DNA from 3 places in the Metasolibacillus sp. FSL H7-0170 genome. Region 2 is predicted to be linked to each of the others. Evidence: riboswitches for the same ligand, from Rfam matches in the RefSeq annotation. Region 2 holds a riboswitch; each other region holds the start of a gene.
The links. A riboswitch is a leader RNA that binds a small molecule or an ion and turns the genes downstream of it on or off. The one in region 2 is predicted to bind thiamine pyrophosphate.
Positions count from the first base shown of each region.

Region 1 (5,229 bases), 400 kb from region 2:
CTGTATGATAAGCGGTTTATTCATACGCTTTTCATACAGCCCCTATTTCTTTAATCTTCTAGCTCTGTTAAAATTATTGGTTTATTCTTTGTCACAATAATAGAATGCTCAATTTGTGCAACAAGTGATTTATCTGGAGTAATAAATGTCCAACCATCACCTGCTTCAACGATATGCTCTGCCTTCGCTGAGATAAAAGGCTCAACAGCAAGCACCATACCCTCTGTCATAATTGTTGAATCCCACGCATCATAGTAATTTAAAATATGGTCAGGTGCTTCGTGCAGTGAACGCCCTAAACCATGTCCTGTTAAATTCATAATGACTGTTAGCCCATTTGCATTGGCCTCACGCTCAACCGCTTTTCCGATTTGATTCAATTTTGAACCTGCTTTTACTTTCGTCATTGCACGTTCAAAAGCAGATTTTGCTACAGTACACAATTTTTCCTTATCGGCATAGCCTTCACCAACAACGAAAGAGATGCCTGTATCTGCAAAATAGCCGTTGTAGGAGCCTGATACATCAATATTGACTAAATCGCCCTCTTGAATTACTTTATCACCAGGGATACCATGTGCAACCTCGTGATTCACACTAATGCAAGTATACCCCGGAAAATCATACTCTCCTTTAGGTCCAGACAGCGCACCTGCCTCCTCAAACATGCGTCCAGCTATTTCATCTAGTTCTTTTGTTGTAACACCTGGCTTCGTAGCAGATTTCATCGCCTCACGGATTTCCGCGACGATACGACCAATCTTTTTAAACGCATCTAATTCTTCTTGAGTAGTTACAATCATCTTAAACGCCCTTCCTTTAAAGAAAATCTTTAATTACTATACCACAAATGTACAAATAAATTGTATAATGGACTTCCATTAACAAAATTATAAATTTTCCGAAAATTACAATAATTAAGCATTTACTCAAACGCATGAGGTGATGCAATGACAAGCTTAGCTATTTATTTAGTATTATTTATCATCCCTATTTTCATTTTAACATCTATCATTGTTAAGTTATTACTTAATAATTTTAAAATGACAGAAACAAGGTTATTAGGTATTGCGTTACTAAGTTTTTGCTTTGTATTATTGGGAGGCTTTTTACGTTATACCTCCTCATTTCAATACGTCCCATTTTATATATCGATAGTAATGGGTTTGGGTATTTTAGTTTTCCTTTCTACTCTTTTGCATTTAATGTATGTATTACTAGTGAAATATTGCCACCTTCAAACAAGTTGGTTAATCGATATTCTTTTTTACATGCCCGTATTATTTCACGTAATTGCCCTTTCTTTAGGCTTTCATTTATCTGCTGATATTTTTTATAAGCAAGGTCTTTGGATTTATCAAAGTATGTATGCGGATAAACGACGTATTAAAGCATTATTAAAAGAAACGCTTTAGGAGGCAACCGTGCTAAGTCGGTATTTTGGTCGTTTTTGGTATTGCTTATTCAAATCAATTATGCCAAGGCGTAAAATTTAAAATAAGCATAAAGCTAATTTTTCATTGTACTGAGGAGAAGCTCGATTTTTGAGACAGCCCTTTCTTCTTTGCTAAAATCATCAATTATAAATGGTTTGATTAGGAGGGTTTTTTATGAATAGGCTTTCCATATATTCAATAATTCTTGCAGTTTTAGGCATGCTATTTTTTATTCTTTCAAGTGTGTCAGTAGGGTGGAATAGAAGTATAGCTACGCCTGGAGGACCACCGCCTCTTACTACTTGGGAGGTAACCTTGTTTTATATATTTTGTGGCGTAGGACTGCTTTGTTTTATCTTGAGCTTTGTAGTGGGGGTTTTAGGCTTCAAAATGAAAACAGGGAGTAGATTATTAAGATATATAGGTCTTCTATTAGTCCCAATTATCCTAATTTGCTCAATATCCTTTGGACTGCTTATTGCTATAGCTCTTGGCTGAAAATTTCATTCATTTTCATCAACTACCAAAGGGAGTTGTCCGAAAAGTCTATTTTATTTTGACACCGCATTGAAATCGATGTTTTCATCGCTTCCCTTTTACTGAAGGATAGCGCAGCTAAAACCAATGTCCATCCCATTTTTAAAAGAGGCGTTTTCTGTTTATCGCGTATTAACAAATTTGTTTGCGACGAGTAACCGCAGAAGCAGGCTGTAAGACCCCCACTTCAAAACAGCAGATAAAAACAGGATGTTTAAGTGGGGGATCAAACAGCCTGTAAAAACTAAGAATGAGGCCAACACGATGTTGGTCACACAAGCGTTTTCGCAGGATGCGAAGATCCTAGCTTGTGTTCCTCTATCACCAATCAGTGGGGGGCAAAGCCCCCACTAATTGAAGGTTCACTTTATATGAATCAACATTTTGTGAAACATCATCGCTACTGTCCAAAATGCCCGCTATGCACGGCTTTTTGGACAGCCTCCCTAACTCTATATCAAATATTCGCTAAAATGCTTGTACCTATCGCTTCGCTTTCGGTACAAAGTGGTCGTCTCAAAATGATTTTTCAGATAACCTCTTGATATTTTACTTTATGCTACCTTTAATAATCTTGGCGCAGTTGAAAACAATAAAGAGCCTACAATTATTGTTAAAATAGCAGACGGAATCATATGTGTTGCATTATAAATAATTGAGTAAATCCATGGGTTTTGGTCTCCTGCATATTGAGAGAAGAACACAACACCTGATAACACATGCGTAATAAACGAAAGAGTAGCACCGAGCAAAACGCCTATCGTCATATATTGTGTAATCGCTTTTTTATTTTTTTCATGAAGCGCATTTAATAGTGGCTTGCGCATTACTGCTGCCAAACCAACTACCGTTGAGGCTAGCCCAAAATCTAAAACGGCCTGAAACCAATGCAAAATATAGCCGCCCATCATCGCACTGATTATACCCTCAAGAAATCCTGTTGCCATACCAGCAAGTACACCATGTCTAAACGCTACTAATACAATTGGTAGCATGCCAAAGCTTATTGAGCCGCCCTGTGGAAGACTAAATGCCAGCTTGCCTAAAATAAAGCTAAGTCCTGCCATAATCGCGATTTCCATTAAAATTACTAAATTTTTATTGTTCATAACAAGTCTCCTTTCTTTTGTTCATTGGAACCAAGAGGAAGAATAGAAAACAAAAAAGCAATGTTAGGACAGAGCCTAACATCGCTTAGAAGTCGGTTTCTATCCACATCCCTACGCAAGCTTTAACTTACAGGTTCAAAGAGTCAGTACAACGAGTGTACAATCTCAGCCGACTTAATCGGCTCCCCTTGTGGTCATATGATGATTTATTTGTTAGAACAGTTTCATTGTACTGAATATCGCTTTGTATTTCAATACGTTTTAGTGGATTACTGAAAGTAGTTAACTAATGCATATCTAGTTATTCAGCTACTGGCTTTTTCAATAAGCCAACAATAAGCGCTGTGACAATGGAACCTACTATTACTGCTAGCAAGTATAGGATTGGGTTTCCTTCAACAACAGGGAAAACGAATACACCACCATGTGGCGCAGGAAGTCCAATACCAAATATCATCGTTAATGCCCCTGCTACTGCTGCACCTATAATTGAAGCTGGAATCACTCGGACTGGGTCTGCTGCTGCAAATGGAATTGCGCCCTCTGTAATGAAAGATGCGCCCATAATATAGCATGTTTTCCCTGCATCTCTTTCCCTTTTGGAAAATTTGCGTTTGAAAAATGTTGTCGCAAGTGCTAAACCTAATGGTGGCACCATACCCCCTGCCATTACTGCTGCATGTGGTGCAAAATTTCCCGCATCAATCATAGCGATACCGAATGTAAAGGCCGCTTTATTAATCGGTCCACCCATATCAACTGCCATCATACCACCGAGCAATAAACCAAGCATAACTAAGTTTCCTGTCCCGAGGCTAGATAACCACGATGTAATTGCCTCATTTACCCCTTTTACAGGCTCAATTATAATGTACATCATAATAAGTCCTGTAAATAAAATGCCAAATAGAGGATAAAGCAGTACAGGCTTAATTCCTTCTAGTGACGTAGGCAATTTATCAAATACTTTTTTCAGACCAAGCACTAAATAACCCGCTAAAAACCCTGCAATCAAACCACCTAAAAAACCTGCCCCACCTGTTGCTGCCATGAAGCCACCAACCATCCCCGGTGCAAAGCCTGGTCGGTCTGCAATACTCATCGCGATAAATGCCGCTAATACTGGAATCATTAAACCAAATGCATTACCACCACCGATTGTGTTCAATGCTTCGGCAATTGGATGATAAGAAGGATCTGTCGGGTCAAATGCTTTAATTCCAAACATAAACGATATTGCGATTAAAATACCGCCACCAACAACAAACGGAAGCATATTTGATACACCATTCATTAAGTGCTTGTAAAAGCCTGAGCGCTTCTCCTTTTCTGTTCCTTCCTGTTTTCCTGTTGCTGTATGAATAGGTGCATCTTGCTCTAACGCACGCTCAATTAACTGCTGCGTTTTTCGAATGCCATCTGCTACTGGCACTTGAATCACATGCTTCCCAGCAAAGCGTGCCATCTCAACCTGTTTATCTGCCGCTACAATAATAGTCGTCGCTTCCGCAATCTCCTCTGCCGTTAGCGCATTTTTCACACCTGTTGAGCCATTCGTTTCAACTTTAATATCCACACCCATTTCAGCAGCCTTTGTTTTAAGTGCATCAGCAGCCATATACGTATGAGCAATACCTGTTGGGCACGCAGTTACAGCTAAAATTTTTGCCCCGGGTGAAGCTACTGACTTTGCTGACACTATTGGTTGTTCTTCATCCTCATGATCCTGACTATCAATAAGTGCTAAAATTTCATCCTCTGATTGTGCCTTCAATAACTGCTCACGGAATGCCGCATCCATTAATAACATCGATAAGCGCGATAATGTTTCTAAATGCGTATTGTTCGCCCCCTCTGAGGCAGCTATCATAAAAAACAAATGACTTGGCTGACCGTCTAATGCCTCAAAATCAACACCCGCCTGTGAGCGTCCAAAAGCGAGTGCTGGCGTGCGCACTGCGTTTGTTTTAGCATGTGGTATCGCCACCCCTTCCCCGATACCTGTCGTACTTTGTGCTTCGCGTGTTAAAATAGCTTCTTTAAAGGCTTTAGCATCTACTAATCTATTAGCCACATCTAATTTCGATACTAGCTCATCAATCACCGCCTCTTTAGATGTTGAAGCTAAATTTAAAATCATCGTATCT
Region 1 is NZ_CP151964.1:3,234,371-3,239,599, reverse strand. It holds gene map (type I methionyl aminopeptidase) at 51-803, opposite strand; gene MHH70_RS15090 (hypothetical protein) at 951-1,415, shown strand; gene thiT (energy-coupled thiamine transporter ThiT) at 2,528-3,082, opposite strand; TPP riboswitch at 3,174-3,281, opposite strand; gene MHH70_RS15080 (fructose-specific PTS transporter subunit EIIC) at 3,384-5,229, opposite strand, start outside.
Region 1: another riboswitch for thiamine pyrophosphate. It lies ahead of thiT (energy-coupled thiamine transporter ThiT); the one in region 2 lies ahead of thiW (energy coupling factor transporter S component ThiW).

Region 2 (5,229 bases):
TTTGAAGGCAGCGAGCTCATGACAACGCAAGGTGAATTGCGTGTACAAGACCCTTATTCTTTACGCTGCATTCCACAAATTCATGGGGCAAGCTGGCAAGTTTTAAACTACGTAAAGGAAAAGCTAGAAATTGAAATGAATGCGGCGACAGATAATCCATTAATTTTTGATGAAGAGGACTGCGTTATTTCAGGAGGGAATTTCCACGGTCAGCCAATTGCTTTTGCGATGGATTTCTTAAAAATTGGTGTTGCTGAATTAGCGAATGTTTCTGAGCGTCGTATCGAGCGTCTTGTCAATCCAGCTCTAAGCGAAGGGTTACCAGCATTTTTAAGTGCACACCAAGGCTTGCAATCGGGAGCGATGATTTTACAATATGCAGCAGCAAGCCTCGTATCAGAAAATAAAACACTTGCACATCCAGCATCTGTTGATTCTATTCCATCTTCTGCAAATCAAGAGGACCATGTTAGCATGGGGACAACAGGCGCGCGCCATGCCTATAATATAATTGCGAATACACGACGTGTTTTAGCTATTGAAGCATTTTGTGCTGCGACAGCTGTTGAATATCGAGATGTGAAGAAAATGGCTCCAAAGTTATATGAAAAATGGCAAGAAATCCGTGAAATTGCGGCAGGTATTACAGAGGACCGTGTATTCAATAAAGATGTAGAGAAAATTGCACAATATTTAATGCCTTAATTTTTGGGGCAAATGCTTTCTGTACCGATAGTTAAGCGACAGATACAGAGGTCACCTACCTTTAAAGATGGGGAGGTGAATGTAAGCATTTGACCGATTTCAGCGGGTAGCTAAACACTCGTTAATAAAGAGAAGTTTTTAAGCAAGCTTAAGAAAATCTAGATTATAGTTAGCTGAAGCGTTATTGATTATTAACGAAGCTGTTTACCGAAAATCCTTTGGATAAGTAGGTAAGCAGCTTTTTTCGATTTCTCTTAGAAAAAGCATTGACAATTGTTTGTGATAATCATTTTTTAACAACCTATTTAACCTTTGTATTGCCGAGCGCTAATCGTAGCATACTGCTTGGTCTATTTATTGCGACAGCAGACTTAGGTATTACTTTAGGAGGGGGAGTGATGGGATCAGTCGCAGATTTACTACCTTATTCACAAATGTATTTAGTTTGTGCTGCACTAGGTGTAGGCATGACTCTTTTCGCCTATGTAAGACGCTAGAAGCAGGCGCAAAATGACTTTTTCGCTAGCGTCATGTTATGCTAAGGGGGAATGGAGGAATACATATGGAAAAACCACATTTACTTATTGTTGATGGCATGGCACTACTATTTCGTTCATTTTTCGCCTCCGCTGCGATGAAACAATATATTCGTTTAGAGGATGGCACGCCAACAAATGGAGTACAAGGCTTTGCCCGTCATGTTTTAACAGCTCAAAACTTGATGAAGCCGACACATTTAGCTGTTTGTTGGGATATGGGCATGCATACATTCCGCAATGATTTATTCGAGGGATATAAAGCAAACCGCCCTGCACCACCAGAAGAAATGCTGCCACAGTTTGATATGGTGAAGGATGTATCAGAAATGATGGGCTGGAAAAACTTCGGCATTAGCGGCTTGGAGGCAGACGATTTAATCGGCTCCATGATTGAGAAATGGAAAGACGATGCGGAGATTACTGTCATTAGCGGTGACCGCGACTTATTACAATTATTAAATGATAAGACAACAATCGCTTTTACTAAAAAGGGTTATACAGAATATGATACGTACACAGAGCAGCGCTTTCGCGAAGAATATGGCATCGCCCCAAAGCAATTTGCTGAGGTGAAGGCGTTTATGGGGGATGCGAGCGATGGCTATCCGGGTGTCAAAGGAATTGGTCCTAAAACAGCACTGCAACTCATTCAAACCTATCATTCAATTGAGGGAGTGCTAGCAGCACTTGACCAACTAAAGCCTGCGCAGCGTACTAAAATCCATGAAAGTATGGACATGCTAAAGCTCTCGCATCAGCTCGCGACAATTAATTGCGATGCAGCCATTGAAGCGGAGCTGAATGACTTAGTAGTTCCTGCGTTTAATGAGGCGGTTGCATCACAGCTGGATAATAAAGGCTTGCGCTTAATTATCCGCCACGCACGTTCGCTTGGTCTATAAAGACATTGACGAATAACAAAATTACCGTAATAATAGAAGAAAATTGCTTGCACCACTAGGGGAGCCTTTTGAAAGGCTGAGATGTATATGTACTATGCAGACCCTTTGAACCTGATCTAGCTCACACTAGCGTAGGGAAGTGGCGACATTGATTGAATTTGCTCACTCTATGCCGCTCCCTTTCTACAATGGGTGCGGCATTTTTAAATTTATTTTTAGGAGGAAAATTTGCTTGGAAAGAAATGTGCAAATAATTTGCGCAAATCCGCTGATAAGTAATGCTCAAAAATAACAATTAAAAGAGGTGTTGTTTATGTCAGTTCGTAAATTAACTGTTATGGCGCTGTTTGTGGCCATTGCAGTGGCAGGTTCAATGTTTGTAGCGATTCCTACAGGTATTGCGCGTGCATATCCTATTCAACATGCTGTCAATGTTGTGAGTGCTATATTGTTAGGACCTGTGCCAGCTGTAGTAATTGCTTTCGTTACAGCATTAGTTCGTATTTTTACGGGAACAGGCTCGTTACTTGCGATTCCGGGTAGTGTCATCGGGGCTTTTTTAGCGGCTATAGCTTATAAATATAGCCATAAAGTATGGCTGGCGGGTATTGGTGAAGTGATTGGTACAGGTGTGATTGCATCATTAGTAGCTGTCCCATATGCAAAAATATTAATGGGTACATCTGTTACGGCACTTGCTTTTATGCCAGCCTTCTTCGTGTCAAGTGCAATTGGTGCGGTGCTAGGGGTTATTATTGCAGTAAGTTTGCGCAACACTGTATTTGCAAAGCGTTTTGAAACGATATAGAAAATAAGGTTACTCGTCGCAAAAAATTACATGGCATAGCTTCTGTATCATAAAGTGAAACTTCAATCAGTGGGGATGTTTCTCATCCCAGCTGATTGTTAGTTGAACCACTCGGGCATTTACGGGCAGTTGATCTCCCACTTATCCTTAGCATATTTTCACATAAGTTTTGAAGTGGGCGTCTTACTGCCCGTTAATGCGGGATAAAGTGAACCTTCAATCCGTGGATGCTTTTCTCCACGGATTGTTAGTTGAACCACTCGGGCATTTACGGGCAGTTAATCTCCCACTTATCCTTAGCATATTTTCACATAAGTTTTGAAGTGGGCGTCTTACTGCCCGTTAATGCGGGATAAAGTGAACCTTCAATCCGTGGATGCTTTTCTCCACGGATTGTTAGTTGAACCACTCGGGCATTTACGGGCAGTTAATCTCCCACTTATCCTTAGCATATTTTCACATAAGTTTTGAAGTGGGCGTCTTACTGCCCGTTAATGCGGGATAAAGTGAACCTTCAATCCGTGGATGCTTTTCTCCACGGATTGTTAGTTGAACCACTCGGGCATTTACGGGCAGTTAATCTCCCACTTATCCTTAGCATATTTTCACATAAGTTTTAAAGTGGGCGTCTTACTGCCCGTTAATGCGGGATAAAGTGAACCTTCAATCCGTGGATGCTTTTCTCCACGGATTGTTAGTTGAACCACTCGGGCATTTACGGGCAGTTAATCTCCCACTTATCCTTAGCATATTTTCACATAAGTTTTAAAGTGGGCGTCTTACTGCCCGTTAATGCGGGATAAACGGAGCAGCAGGTTCTAGCGCTATATGGAAAGGCAGTTGCTTTTTCATATAGCCCTTATGTATTTTTCTGCTCTATTTTTACAAAGCTTAACACATGCTTATTGTCCTCATAGCAAAATGAACGTATTTGGCTGTTTCGGCCTCGTCCACCGTTATCATGGATGATTAAATATAATTCCCCGTCTTTTCTTTCATAGCCAATGAGTGGAACCCAATGATATTTGAATAGAGGCTTCTTTTTTGACCGCCACTGTAGGTTAAAATATTGGTCGAATTTCAATGCCACAGGATTTCCTTGTTCAAGCTGTGCCAATGCTTCTGCAAGCGAGCAACCTTGAATAGTAAAATTAGCACCGAACAACTTGCGCATTCTTTTGATGAGACGCCATTGAAATAAGCCGATTTTTGTTGTACCTAGCTGTTTATATAAATCATTAATTTCTTTGGCTATGTGAAAATACTTTAAAATAACGTGTAGCGTTGTTGGACCACATGCAGAATTTTGGTAATTTGGCTGAACGCTCGCATCGTATTGTGAAGTTCCTTTGATTTCTAGCAGTACACGCATTGCCATCCCTCCATTTGTAAAATCCCAAATTTTAACCGTTCTTTTATCATCAATTTCATAGAAGTATGTGAGAGCCTTTATGGACTGGGGGTTCACTTTATTATACGCTGTAAATAAAACATAGTTTCAAAATTTGAAACCAAATGAGCAGGTGCTCCGTCTAACGTGAAACGAAAAAGGGGGGATAGCGGTTGTCACAGCTAGAGCAATTTATTCGTGAGCATGGTGAGGAACTGTTGCGGCTCGCCTTTACATATGTGAAAAGCAAGGAAGTAGCAGAGGATATCGTTCAAGATGTCCTGTTAAAAGCTTTTGAAAAACAGCAGGATTTTCGAGGCAATGCTAGTTATCGTACATATTTATACCGTATGACTATTAATCGCAGCTACGACTATTTACGAAGTTGGAGCTATAAAAACACTGTACTATCAATGAAAATTCAAACAATCTTTCAAGGGGCAAATTCCGCAGAAAAACAAGCGATTATGAATAGCGAACAGCAACAAATTGGTCATGCGGTGTTAGCGTTACCAATCAAATATCGTGAAGTTATCGTGCTTCATTATTATAAGGACATGAAAGTCGAAACGATTGCGGAAATTTTAAATTGCTCTGTCAATACGGTGAAAACACGACTTCGTAGAGGACGAGAAAAGCTTAAAAATTGTTTGGAGGGGAGTGGGCTTGATGAGCGGTTCACAAATTAAAAAGGGAATTGACGCAGTCATTGGTGAGAAGCATTGGTTAACAGAGGACAAGGTGAAACAATTAGCAACAAAACCTAAAAAGCATCGACCTTTAGGCTTCATTCAGCCACTTTTTGCTGTTCTAGCAATAACATGCCTAGCCTTTATTATTTATTTGCTCCCTCCTGCTAATGAGCAAGTGCAACCGGCAAGTGAG
Region 2 is NZ_CP151964.1:3,630,174-3,635,402, forward strand. It holds gene hutH (histidine ammonia-lyase) at 1-705, shown strand, start outside; partial or broken gene MHH70_RS16940 (MFS transporter) at 999-1,202, shown strand; gene MHH70_RS16945 (5'-3' exonuclease) at 1,268-2,146, shown strand; TPP riboswitch at 2,194-2,301, shown strand; gene thiW (energy coupling factor transporter S component ThiW) at 2,460-2,954, shown strand; gene MHH70_RS16955 (C39 family peptidase) at 3,814-4,326, opposite strand; gene MHH70_RS16960 (sigma-70 family RNA polymerase sigma factor) at 4,518-5,033, shown strand; gene MHH70_RS16965 (hypothetical protein) at 5,014-5,229, shown strand, end outside.

Region 3 (5,229 bases), 950 kb from region 2:
ACACCAATTCCTTTTTGTGCACCTAGCCATTCTGCTACAACGGCTGTCATCACACTATACGTTGCAGCAATTTTTATTCCTGAGAAGATGCTTGGGATTGCATCAGGTAATTGCAACCTTAAAAAAATTTGCTTTTTCGTCGCTCCCATCATTTGCATATAATGCATCAAATCACGCTCAGTTTGTCTAAATCCATCAAGCGTTGCAATGGCAATCGGGAAAAAGGCTGTCGTTGCGATAATTAAATATTTCGGGAAATCTCCTAGACCAAACCAAATCATTAAAAGTGGCGCTAGCACAATTGTTGGGATATTTTGGGAAATAACGAGAAACGGCATAACGATTTCCCGTGCAGTCGGCAAAATATGTAACATTGTTGCGACACTAATACCTAACACAATGGCTGACGAAAAACCGATGAATACAAGCTTTATCGTCGCCAGCATATGCGGGAAAATGGCGGGGAAAACAATGAACATTTCCTTTGCGATAACGGAAGGTGCAGGTAGTACCCATACTTCAATCTGCAACAGCTTCACTGCTATTTCCCAAAGAGTAATTGCGATTAGAAGAGCTAGCACCGGCTTCCACATATTTTCTATTCTCATAGCTGTTTCCTCACTTCATTGCATTCGCGATAAATTCATTTGTAAATGCTTGTTGAATATCTACTTCACCGATAATCTGATGCTTTACCATAAATTCCGCAAAATTTTCCCATCGACTTGCCTCTTGAACACCCCAAGCCTCTGCACCTTCTTTATAGTGAGGAGATAGCCACTCCTGACTGCGTCTCACAAGCTCTGGCTGAAGGTCGGGCTCTGCAGCAATTAAAATATCCGCCGATTTCTGCGGGTTATCAATTGCAAACTCATAGCCTTTATATACAGCATTAATGAAGGCTTGCACTGTATCAGGATTATCTTCAATCATTTTATCGTTCGTAATAATAAGAGGTGAGTAAGTATCTAACTCTGGCGCAAAATCAGTCGTTTTAATAAAATGCATATCCGCATCACGAATCTCACCTTCAATACCTGTCCATGCATAAAAAATACTGACAAAATCGATGTCTCGCTCTAGCGCTACAAAATAATCTGTATTGCCGACTTGTACCGTCTCAATTTTCGAAGCATCTCCACCTTCTTTATTCATAACAGCCTGTAAAGAAGCTTTTTCTAATTCCGAGCCATATGCACCGTATATATGCCCTTCAAAGTCTTTTGGCGTTTTAATTCCCTTTGCCTTTGGCGTATAATAGCCTCCAGTGTTTTTCTGAATAATGGCAGCGATTGAAACAATAGGAAGACCTTCTGAACGCGCTTGCGTTACTTGATTTTGAAAGCTAATTCCGAATTGCCCCTTGCCAGACCCTACAATTTGCTCCGCACGTACCTCGCCTGGCAGCATAATTTCAACGTCTAAGCCTACTTCTTCAAAAAATCCTTTTTCCTTTGCTACATAAATTCCTGTATGATTTGTATTTGGCGTCCAATCTAAGAACAGTTGGACCTTTTCATTCCCTTCCTTTGTTTGACAGCCCATTAAAAGGAAGACTAGTGATAATAATGCTAAATATTTCAAGACTATTCGCATGGCAATATATCCTCCACCTATGACTTCACTTTCTCATCACGCTGTGATAACCATTTTTCAAATGTATAGGACATCTCCCAAAATGCTAGTTCATATTCCTTTGCGATAATAAATTGTTCCTTCACCTTCTCTTTTTCTTTTTCGTTCATATCCTCGACAAGTGAGTTTAATAAATCAATTTGAGCCTGTGTTGCCTCTTGGAACCAATCGCTCGCATATGTCGCAAGCCAATTGCGATAAATTTCAGTTTCTGGATTTGCGTGCTCATAAGCCTTGCCAATATCAGCATATAGCCAATAGCATGGCAACATAGCTGAAATAATATAGGCTAAATTTCCATACATTGTTGAGCGATATAAATGTGATGTATAGCCGTAAGCGGTTGGTGCTGGCTTGAAGCTTTCCATATCTTCCTCAGTAATATTTAATATTTTTGCATGTGCTTCATGCACCCCTAATTCAGCTTGTGCGGTATTGCGCGCTTTTTCTGCCAGAAAAGCGGTAATCGCGAAATCCTCTGCTTGTGCCGCTGCCAGCGCATGAATTTTTGCATAATGGTTCAAATAATAGATATCTTGCAAAATATAATTTTTGAAAATTTCAAGAGGTAAATCCCCCTTCACAATGCCTTGTACAAATGGGTGATTTAAGCTTTTCTCCCAGCTCTCCTTTGTTGCTAAACGTAATTCATCAGTAAATTTCATAAAAAAAACCTCCTAATTTGTTCTTTTTCTAAAAGGAACACTAGTAGGAGGGTTTCGTTTTTGAATGAAGTAAGCAAATATATGCCAAAATACATCGTTATTAAACGAATTCATTTCCCATCTACTTCCCTCCGCTCGTACTAACGAGATCAGGTTCTAAGAGTAAGTCTCAGCCATTATTTGGCACCCCTAGTAGAAAAAGAATCATATTTTAATTTCAAATCCATCATAACGCATTAAAATTAAATGTCAAATATTCTTTAAAATAATCAATCTATTTAATTGAGAATAGTTATCACTTATTGTATAGTAGATAGTGACATACAAATAAGTGAGGAGAAGATATAATGCAAATTTACTGGACGAAAATAAATAAGATTATTGAAGAAACGCCTGAGGTTAAAACATACATGCTGGACCTTCCAGAGGGCTTTACATGGGAAGAAGGCTCGCACACCCATTTCGCACTAAAGGGATTTAATGCTGGAGAAAAGCCAAACCGCGCGCTCATCCGCCATATGTCAATCTCCACTTTACCGCACGAAAATTCAATCGGTATTACAACACGCATTAAAGAACAATGCTCTGAATTCAAATCGATTTTAAAAAATATTGAAATTGGCACTGAAGTAGCAATCTTTAAAACACATTCGAATGTACCGCTAAAAAGAGACAATAAAAATATTTATCTGCTATCATCTGGTGTCGGCTTAGCTACTTTTAGACCACTTGTACTTGATTATTTAGAGCGTGCAGACAATGTGAATCAAATTCATTCACTAAATATCGATTCCACAAAGGATTTCTTATTCCCAAATATTTTTGAATCTGCACCTGCCAAGAAATTCATCGCACAGTTCGTCGATAATCGCAAAGACTATTATGAAGAAGTGAAAAATCTAGCCGCAGACAAAGAAGGATTATTCTACGTTGTTGGCAGCGATGAATTCCTTGCACAAAACATTGAAATACTACGTGAACAAGGCATCCAGCCTGAACAAATTATGCTCGACAAGCATACACAACAACGTGCTGAGTTTTTATCATTGGATTTATCAGTTTAATATATCTTAGTGAGGAAGCGTCCAAAAAGTGTACTAAAGCACTACATTTTGGACGCTTCATTTGTGGAGTTGACCGAAAATCCATTTTTTGTCACCGTATTGAAATCAATGTTTTCATCGCTTCCCTTTTACTGAAGGAGTACACTGCTAAAGTCAATGTTCATCCCATTTTTAAAAGAGGCGTTTTCTGTTTATATGTATCAACATCTTATGAAATATCATCGCTAACTGTCCAAAATGCCGGCTATGCACGGCTTTAGGACAGCCCCTATTTAACAAAGTAAATAAGTGGAGAAATAATATTCATGCATTAGATTGATTTTAGCGAGTGGCGAGACGACACGCTGATAAAGGGAGACCTAGTCTAGTACCGCCGCAACATATGTGCGAGCGACTGAGTGGGCAATATCATGTTGGTCTAAACCTCAGTAGTTGTCACTACCGTTGGCAATTCCTATCGTTTAAAAAATCATCTAGTTCTAGATGGCAAGTGATTTTATACATCATTAAGTGAGCGTTTTTGTACATAGTTTAATGGAAATTTGTATATCTTCAACGGCAAAGCGGATAAATATAAATGTTTTATTAATCTTGACAAATATTAAAGTCAACTTTATAATAAAGTAAACTTTATAATATAAGGAGTTATTAATATGAAAAAAAATAAAGATGAATTATTTGAACTCGTTACTGAAATAAATGACATGCATTATACGATGAATAAAATCATCATAAAAGAATATCAATCTTTACTAGATGATAATCTTTCTAGGAATCAAACAATTTTAATGGATATTGTTAAAGATTACGGAAAAATTTCTATTGGAGAAATTGCTCGACTAATGAAAATAACATCAAGCGCTGTTGGACAGATTGTTAATAAACTTGAAGATGGAAATTATTTAGTGAGGACTATTAATTCACAAAATAGACGTGAAATACTTGTGCAACTGGCAGATAAGGGAACTCGATATTTTGAAAAAGAAGAAAAAATAAATCGTCAAATTATTAATCGTATTTACACACAAATGGAATTGAGTGAAATGGAAGAACTCAAAAGGATTATCACAAAGCTAAGTAACATTGTAGAAAAGACATATACAAAACAAGATGGGGAGGAAAACAATCATGACTAACACAAAGGCTAACTTAGAAAGTTTATTCAATGAAATTAAGGAAAGGGAATTGTTAAATGGTACAGTCCTTGTTGCTAAAAAAGGCGAGATTTTATACGAAGGAGCTTTTGGTAATGCTGACTTGTCAACAAAACGTCCATTAACATCACAATCTTTATTCAACCTTGCATCTGTCTCAAAGCCAATTACAGCAACTGCAATTTTACTACTCGTTCAGGAAGGCAAACTAAATCTTGAGGACTTCGTGCAGAAATGGATACCTAATCTACCTTATGAAGGCATTACGATTAGACATCTACTTAACCATACGAGCGGACTCCCCGATTATTTAGATTTGTTTGAGAAATACTGGGATAAAACGAAAATCGCAGACAATGACGACTTACTTAGATATTTAGTCAAGTACAAACCCCACCGTCTATTTGCACCAAATGAGCGTGTTGAATATAGTAACACGGGCTATATTTTACTCGCGCTCATTGTTGAGCGTGTAACCAACATGGGTTTCCCCTACTTTTTACAAGAAAATATTTTTAAGCCACTTCAAATGACTCGCACTCAAGCTATTGGTGTTAGAAAAGAAAAGATTGAAATTGAAGATTATGCATACGGTTATGTCTATGATGTATATGCAGGCGAGTACGTTTTGGCTGATGATTTCGAAGAGTCTAAAATGGTTATTTATTTAGATGGAATACTTGGTGATGGTGGTATTCAATCAACTGTCAA
Region 3 is NZ_CP151964.1:2,681,849-2,687,077, reverse strand. It holds gene MHH70_RS12680 (ABC transporter permease) at 1-608, opposite strand, end outside; gene MHH70_RS12675 (ABC transporter substrate-binding protein) at 619-1,596, opposite strand; gene tenA (thiaminase II) at 1,614-2,300, opposite strand; TPP riboswitch at 2,410-2,501, opposite strand; gene MHH70_RS12665 (dihydropteridine reductase) at 2,648-3,364, shown strand; gene MHH70_RS12660 (MarR family transcriptional regulator) at 4,018-4,500, shown strand; gene MHH70_RS12655 (serine hydrolase domain-containing protein) at 4,493-5,229, shown strand, end outside.
Region 3: another riboswitch for thiamine pyrophosphate. It lies ahead of tenA (thiaminase II); the one in region 2 lies ahead of thiW (energy coupling factor transporter S component ThiW).